Regions from separate parts of the Robertmurraya sp. genome, predicted to be linked through region 1. Evidence: riboswitches for the same ligand, from Rfam matches in the RefSeq annotation. Region 1 holds a riboswitch; the other holds the start of a gene.
What was found. A riboswitch is a leader RNA that binds a small molecule or an ion and turns the genes downstream of it on or off. The one in region 1 is predicted to bind S-adenosylmethionine.
Positions count from the first base shown of each region.

Region 2: linked by a shared signal. The riboswitch ahead of metK (methionine adenosyltransferase) and the one ahead of ACGLXV_RS09245 (2,3-diketo-5-methylthiopentyl-1-phosphate enolase) in region 1 are both predicted to bind S-adenosylmethionine.

Region 1 covers NZ_JAKFCQ010000069.1:47,383-51,601, forward strand. The annotation lists gene ACGLXV_RS09235 (carbon-nitrogen family hydrolase) at 1-675, opposite strand, end outside; gene ACGLXV_RS09240 (pyridoxal phosphate-dependent aminotransferase) at 805-1,980, shown strand; SAM riboswitch class I at 2,064-2,171, shown strand; gene ACGLXV_RS09245 (2,3-diketo-5-methylthiopentyl-1-phosphate enolase) at 2,259-3,491, shown strand; gene ACGLXV_RS09250 (2-hydroxy-3-keto-5-methylthiopentenyl-1-phosphate phosphatase) at 3,488-4,150, shown strand; gene ACGLXV_RS09255 (methylthioribulose 1-phosphate dehydratase) at 4,147-4,219, shown strand, end outside.
Region 2 covers NZ_JAKFCQ010000085.1:13,440-17,658, reverse strand. The annotation lists gene asnB (asparagine synthase (glutamine-hydrolyzing)) at 1-854, opposite strand, end outside; gene metK (methionine adenosyltransferase) at 1,095-2,297, opposite strand; SAM riboswitch class I at 2,527-2,665, opposite strand; gene ACGLXV_RS11810 (thiol-disulfide oxidoreductase DCC family protein) at 2,738-3,121, opposite strand; gene pckA (phosphoenolpyruvate carboxykinase (ATP)) at 3,316-4,219, shown strand, end outside.

The DNA.
Region 1 (4,219 bases):
GTCTCCCTCTGCAATTACTTCTCCCCATGGATTAATAATCAATGAATGACCAGCAAATACATTGTCGGGATCTGAGCCAGAACGATTGCATGCTATAACAAAGCATTGATTTTCAATAGCTCTAGCAATTAATAAAGATCTCCAATGGTTCAAACGAGGGAGAGGCCACTCAGCAACAACCACGATGGTCTCCGCTCCTTCTGTCGTATGAGCACGAATCCATTCAGGAAAGCGAATATCATAGCATATCAATCCTGCAAATAAGTGATTGTCGAGCGCAAATATCCCTTTTGTACTTCCTGATTGAAGATGTTCATGCTCGTTCATTAGTTTAAAAAGATGCGCTTTGCTGTATGTGGAAACAAGTTCTCCTTCGTTATTTATGACAAGTAGTGTGTTATACACACCGTTGTTTTCTTGAGAAGCAACAGATCCACCAACTATATGCACACGATGTTGTTTAGCTAATTTCTGCAAAAATTCAATGCTCTTTTTTGCTTCCACGTCTGCAAGAACATCGAGGCGGGTTAAGTCATAGCCTGTCGTCCATAACTCTGGAAGAATGACTAAGTCAGGTTTTTCAGCCATTGCTGACTCTATTAATCTTTCCGCTTTTTGAAAGTTTTCTTCTACATTTCCAAAGCTTATGTCCATCTGAATACAAGAAACTCTCATAAGAAACCACCTTTTCTAAAAAAATATTAGTAAAAATACTTTACAAGTTGTCATTTACGATATACATTTGTGACTAGTTTTTCAATATAAAAATTGCCAATTACCCGAATATATAAAGTAGGTGGAAAAATGATGATATATCCTCAATCAAAATTATTAAAAAGCTTACCTAAACAATTCTTCGCTTCACTTGTTGCAAAAGTAAATAAGCAGATCAGTGATGGTCATGATGTAATAAACCTTGGTCAGGGAAACCCTGATCAACCGACAGCTTCACATATCGTAAAAGCCCTGCAAGTGGCAGCAGAGAATCCAAATAATCACAAATACTCTCCCTTCCAAGGCTTCGCATCATTAAAAGAGGCTGCTGCGACATTTTATAAAAGAGAATATAACGTAGATATCAATCCAGAGAAAGAAGTTGCCATCCTTTTCGGAGGAAAAGCTGGGCTTGTTGAAATCCCACAATGCCTATTAAACCCAGGTGAACATGTTCTCGTCCCCGATCCGGGTTATCCTGACTATTGGTCGGGAGTTGCTCTTGCACAAGCAGAAATGATTACGATGCCATTGAAGGAGGAAAATCATTTTCTTCCCGATTATACGGCTCTAACAGATAGCGAGCTTGAAAAGGCTAAGCTTATGTTCTTAAATTATCCGAATAACCCGACAGGCGCAATAGCCAATGCTAATTTTTTTGAGGATACGGTTGAACTAGCTAAAGAGCACGAGATTTGTGTTGTTCATGATTTTGCATATGGAGCGATAGGCTTTAATGGTCATAAACCGATTAGTTTCCTACAAACGGAAGGTGCAAAAGACGTGGGGATTGAAATTTATACGTTATCTAAGACGTATAATATGGCTGGTTGGAGAGTAGGCTTTGCGGTTGGAAATGAAAGTGTCATTTCAGCCCTTAATTTGTTGCAAGACCATTTATATGTAAGTCTTTTTGGAGCTGTCCAAGAAGCGGCAGTTACAGCATTAACTGAGTCTCAAAGTTGTGTTCGTGAGTTAAATGCATTGTACGAATCTAGAAGAGACGTCTTTATCGGAGGACTTCAAGAATTAGGTTGGAATGTCGTAGCTCCGGAGGGGTCATTTTTTGCATGGCTAAAGGTTCCTACCGGTTATACATCTGAACAATTTTCAGATCTATTACTAGAAAAAGCACATATTGCTGTTGCCCCTGGAGTTGGTTTTGGTACATGGGGAGAAGGCTATGTCCGAGTTGGGTTACTAACCTCGGAAGCACGTTTGCGAGAAGCGGTTGAAAGAATTTCAAAGCTCCAAATTTTTAGTTAATGTATTGACAGTCGAATTAAATTCTGGAATAATCAAAATCAATTGAAAGTATAAACAATAATTCCATAATGAAAACATTCGTTTTCTTATCAAGAGCAGGTGGAGGGACGAGCCCGACGAAGCCCGGCAACCGACTTACATGTTTTGTAAGCACGGTGCTAATTCTTGCAGCAAAGGCTGATAGATAAGGAGATGTTAGTTTACGATACTAACCTCTTCCTGATGACAAGAAGAGGTTTTTTATGTATATGCGTATAGAAGAGAAAGGACGAAAGCAAATGAGTGAGGTCATCGCAACGTACTTGGTACATGACGCCAAACACAACCCTGAGAAAAAAGCAGAGGAAATTGCGCTTGGTTTAACGGTTGGTTCATGGACTCAATTACAAAAGCTCGAGCAAGAACAATTGAAAAAATATAAAGGTAGAGTTATTTCCACAGAAAAATTACACATAGATGAACATACGAATGAAACGGTAGCGGTGTTAAAAATCGCTTATCCCTCGAATAACTTTTCGCTAGATCTTCCAGCTATTTTAACAACGGTGTTTGGAAAGTTGTCTCTTGACGGGAAGATTAAGCTATTAGATCTTGATTTTTCACAAGAGTTAAAAACGGCTTTTCCAGGTCCTAAGTTTGGTATTAATGGTCTAAGAGAGAAGCTTGGGGTATATGATCGTCCGTTATTGATGAGTATTTTTAAAGGAATTCTTGGTAGAGATCTTCCATTCCTCTTCAGCCAATTACGCGAACAGGCATTGGGTGGAGTCGATTTTGTAAAAGATGACGAAATTCTTTTTGAAAACCCATTAACTCCTTTTGAACAGAGAATTACTGGTGGAAGAGAAGTTCTGCAACAGGTTTATGAAGAAACGGGACATCGTACCTTGTATGCTGTGAACTTGACAGGGCGTACGTCTCAATTAATTGACAAAGCAAAAAGAGCAAAAGAACTTGGTGCGGACTTACTATTATTTAATGTGTTTGCGTATGGTCTTGATGTTCTTCAGGAATTACGCGAAGAAGAGGGTGTCGATCTTCCGATTATGGCACATCCAGCTGTGAGTGGAGCACTCACTTCGTCTGATGTATACGGAATTTCTCATTCCCTACTACTTGGAAAATTGTTGCGTTACGCTGGAGCCGACTTGTCTTTATTCCCATCTCCATACGGTTCGGTGGCTTTGGAAAAGAAAGCAGCATTATCGATTGCTGAAGCGTTAACAGATCAATCAGAACCTATGAATAAGAGCTTCCCAGTGCCTTCAGCTGGTATTCATCCTGGACTTGTTCCACTTTTACTACAAGATTTTGGAATAGATAGTGTCATTAATGCTGGTGGTGGCGTTCATGGGCATCCGGCTGGTGCGAAAGGTGGAGGTCTTGCTTTCCGCCAAGCTATTGATTTAAGTCAAAAAGGATTGCCATTGCGAGAAAACTCGCAGCAATATCCTGAACTAGCAACTGCGATCGAACTGTGGGGAGTTACTGAGGTGGCGAAACAATCATGAGCAAGAAAATAGCCGTATTTTGTGATTTCGATGGCACGATCACCGAGAAGGATAATATTATTGCCATTATGAAAAAATTTGCTCCTCCCGAATGGGAAGCGCTGAAAGACGACATATTATCTGAGCGTATTTCAATAAGAGAAGGAGTAGGAAAGCTTTTCTCGTTGCTTCCTTCTTCAAAAAAAGAAGAAATCATTACGTATTCATTAGAAAATGTAAAAATTCGCGAAGGATTTCCTGATTTTGTGAAGTTTTTGAAAGAGCAGGATATTCCTTTGTATATTGTTAGTGGTGGTATTGATTTCTTTGTATATCCCATTTTACAAGCTTACGGCCCTTTTTCAGGAGTGTATTGTAATGCTGCTGATTTTAATGGCGAATATATCAATATTCTTTGGCCAAATGCATGTGATGAGCATTGTCAAAATGATTGCGGCTGCTGTAAACCTAGTATTATACGTGGACTTAAAGAAGATTTCTACAAAGTCGTTATTGGTGATTCAGTAACCGATTTACAAGCAGCTAAGCAGGCTGATTTGGTCATTGCAAGAGAACTGCTATTAGAAAAATCAAAAGAGTATGGCTTGAATCATAGAGAGTTTGTTGATTTCTATGATGTGATCAAGCATATGTCACAGGTTGAGGAGTTGATTGGATGAGTCTGTTAACAGAACGTTGGGAAGAGCTTGCTGATGTGAAGGATGAGCTTGCTGTTCGAGATTGGTTTA
Region 2 (4,219 bases), on a different contig from region 1:
GTCTTAATCGCCGGATGAAATTCTTTTGCAATGGAAGCAATGATCGAAGAGTCAATTCCACCAGAAAGGAACGAACCTACAGGCACATCACTTCTCATATGAATTTTGACAGAATCAAAAAGAACATCTTTAATTTCCTTTACAAAATCACTCTCTGATTTTCTTACTGGGTGGAAATGAGCCTTCCAATAACGCTTAATTTCCATTTCAGATCCGATTTTCTTTGTAAAGTAGTGCCCTGGTTCTAATTTTGAAATACCTTCTGACATCGTATAAGGCTCAGGAACAAACTGATACGTTAAGTAATACTGCAAAGAATCATAGTTTAATACATCGTTCTGCAGTGCGAGTAAAATACTCTTTTTCTCAGATGCAAAGAATGTCTTTTCCCCGTCATCAAAATAGAAGAAAGGCTTAATGCCGAATGGATCACGTGCTCCATAAAGCGTCTTTTCAACCTTATCCCAAATAACAAAAGCAAACATTCCACGAAGCTTCTCCACCGCTTTTTCCTTCAGATGGCTATATAGGGCAATAATTACTTCTGTATCGGAGCTTGTTGCAAAGGTTATTCCTTCTGCCAATAGTTCTTCTCTCAACTCAACATAGTTATAGATTTCACCGTTAAAAATAATCCAGTATCTTTCGTTTTCAAAATGAAGGGGTTGATGCCCACTTTCTATATCAATGATACTTAAACGACGAAACCCAAATTGAACATGAGAATCATAAAAATATCCGTCATCATCAGGTCCGCGATGTGTAATCACATTATTCATATTTTCAAATTGTTGTTTTTGTCCATCACTAAACACTTGCGATTTGTCATGAACACATCCAATAAAACCACACATGTATGTAACTCACCTACTCCGTTCTTACGAGTTTAATCTTCCATTCAGAAAGAATACCTATTAATACTACCATTAAAATTATCGAATCGCACTGTCTAATTGACCATTTCCTAAAAATTCAAGCTTACTACCCATTGTTTACATTCATTTTTGCTTCTAAACCACCATACCCTTATAGACGTAAAGAAAAACCGGGAGTTACAAATTTTCTGTAACTCCCGGCTAATTTATTCTATTGAATTATCTTTCAAGAGCTTCCTTACGAAGCGTGTCAGCTTTATCTGTACGCTCCCATGGAAGATCTACATCTGTACGCCCAAAGTGACCATAAGCAGCAGTTTGCTTATAGATAGGACGTCTTAAATCAAGCATTTTAATGATTCCAGCTGGACGAAGATCGAAGTTATTACGTACAACTTCAATAAGAACTTCTTCACTTACTTCGCTAGTACCAAATGTATCAATAGAGATAGATACTGGATGTGCAACACCGATTGCGTATGCAAGCTGTACTTCCACTTTATCTGCTAAACCTGCAGCAACAAGATTCTTTGCTACATAACGAGCAGCGTACGCAGCTGAACGGTCAACCTTTGTAGGATCCTTACCAGAGAATGCACCGCCACCGTGACGAGCATAACCACCGTACGTATCTACAATAATCTTACGTCCTGTTAATCCAGCGTCACCTTGTGGTCCACCGATAACGAAACGACCAGTTGGGTTAATGAAATACTTTGTATTTTCATCAATTAACTCTTCTGGTACAACAGGGTTAATAACATACTCTTTAAGATTACGTTGAATTTGCTCCAAAGTTACTTCAGGATGGTGCTGTGTTGAAATAACAATTGTATCAATACGAACTGGCTTATTATTTTCATCGTATTCAACTGTAACCTGAGTTTTTCCATCAGGACGAAGGTAAGGAAGAATATCCTCCTTACGAACTTCAGTTAGTCTGCGAGCTAGTTTATGTGCTAAAGAAATCGGAAGAGGCATAAGCTCTTTTGTCTCGTTACAAGCAAAACCAAACATTAACCCTTGGTCTCCTGCTCCAATTGCATCGATTTCTTCATCAGACATAGATCCTTCACGTGCTTCTAATGCTTGGTCAACCCCCATTGCAATATCAGCTGATTGCTCATCAATAGAAGTTAAAACCGCACATGTTTCTGAATCGAAACCATATTTAGCACGAGTGTACCCAATTTCCTTAATTGTTTCACGAACAATCTTTGGAATATCTACGTATGTAGAGGTTGTAATTTCCCCAGCAACTAATACTAAACCTGTTGTTACTGACGTTTCTGCAGCAACACGAGCATTTGCGTCTTTTGCTAAAATAGCATCTAAAATTGAGTCTGAAATTTGGTCACTGATTTTATCTGGATGACCTTCAGTAACTGACTCGGATGTAAATAAACGACGTTTTTTTGACATCTCCTGACCTCCTATTTATTTATACTTGAGAAAAAGGTATGCTTATTATATCAACATAAACAAAACCTTCCATTTGATACGGAACTCATTCCCTAAGTAGTATGAAATAAACATGCCATTTTTATTATGAAGGTTTGAAAAATTACCCACCCAAATAAAAACTTTATGCAAAATAAAAAACCTTCCCTGCTTGAGGAAAGGGTGATAGCAAAGTAATTTGCGCCTTTCGCTCTTATCGTTCAAGGACTAAAATCCTTGCCTCAGGTTAGCACCTTCTCTTTTATATTAATTACAGTTATCGTAATTAATTATTAAAGCAGGTTGCTGGGTTTCATAGGGCCTGTCCCTCCACCAGCTCGGGATAAGAGAGTATCCGTTCAATGTAGAATAATACCGTATCACGTCAAATACTGTCAACATCTTTATGAAAAATAGTTAGTTCATTCTTCAAATAATGAGCAATTGTTATCTTCACATTTCCTTTTATTGAGTTTGTAACGATTTTTTGCTATTAGTCGGTAAACCCGATTTCCAATTAAATGTACGAAAGGGAGGTGAAGCACTAACCCGAACAAGCATGTAATAGGAGAAAGAAGCAATAGCCTTCTTACAGCCCAATATCCTATAAGTACCTTTCCATCTGGATTAATCACATGAATTTCCCTTCTAAGATCCACTGCCTTGAACTGAGGGCTAAAACCTTTTCTCTCATATTCCTGAAGAGACATCCACGTCACCTTTTTTCCAATATCAAGCTTTTGAAAGAGCCTTTTGGTGTTCTGACATAATGAACATTGAGCATCAAATAATGCGATCATTTCCATTTGAATTTGTCCCTTCTTTTAATAGTATAGACTATTAACTCGGATTCTTGTTTTTATGAAATAAAAAGGCTATAAAATAGGTCAAATAAGATGTTTTTCCTTGCACCCTCTAATATTTTTATAAATAGTATAGACTAATTAAGTTAATGTGTTATACTAATTAAAAATAACAAATAAAGGTAGGTAGTCATCAGATGAACTCTGTCCGTATTTCTAACCAATTAAGTGAATTGTTAGCCTCTGGTCATGTGCATGTGCAACTATCTGTACCACAATTAGTCGAAAAGGTTCTTACTAGAAACGAAGGAGTCTTGACTTCGACTGGAGCTGTTCGAGCAACAACAGGAAAATATACTGGTCGGTCTCCAAAAGACAAATACATTGTTGAAGAAGCTTCCACAAAGGACAAGATTGACTGGGGAGCGGTTAACCAACCAATCTCTCCAGAAGTGTTTGATCGTTTATATAATAAAGTACTAAGTTACTTGAAAGATAGAGATGAGCTGTTTGTTTTCAAAGGGTTTGCTGGTGCAGATAAGAAACATCGCCTTCCCATACAAGTGATAAATGAGTTTGCTTGGCATAATCTATTTGCCCACCAGTTATTCATTAGACCAACAGCAGAAGAGCTTTTGACTCATGAGGAACAATTCACAGTCATATCGGCTCCAAACTTTAAAGCAGACCCTATTATTGATGGAACAAAGTCTGAGACTTTTATCATTGTCTCCTTTGAAAGAAAGACGGTATTAATCGGTGGTACAGAATATGCAGGAGAAATGAAGAAGTCTATTTTCTCCATCATGAATTACTTACTGCCTGAAAATAATATTCTCCCTATGCACTGCTCAGCAAATGTCGGCGTTGAAGGAGATGTTGCTTTATTCTTCGGTTTATCAGGTACAGGTAAAACAACCTTATCTGCTGATGCGAATCGACGCCTAATCGGAGATGATGAACACGGCTGGTCAGCTAACGGTGTCTTTAATATTGAAGGAGGCTGCTACGCTAAGTGCATTAACCTTTCAAGAGAAAAGGAGCCTCAAATCTTCGACGCGATTCATTTTGGATCTGTGTTAGAGAATGTCGTGCTGAATA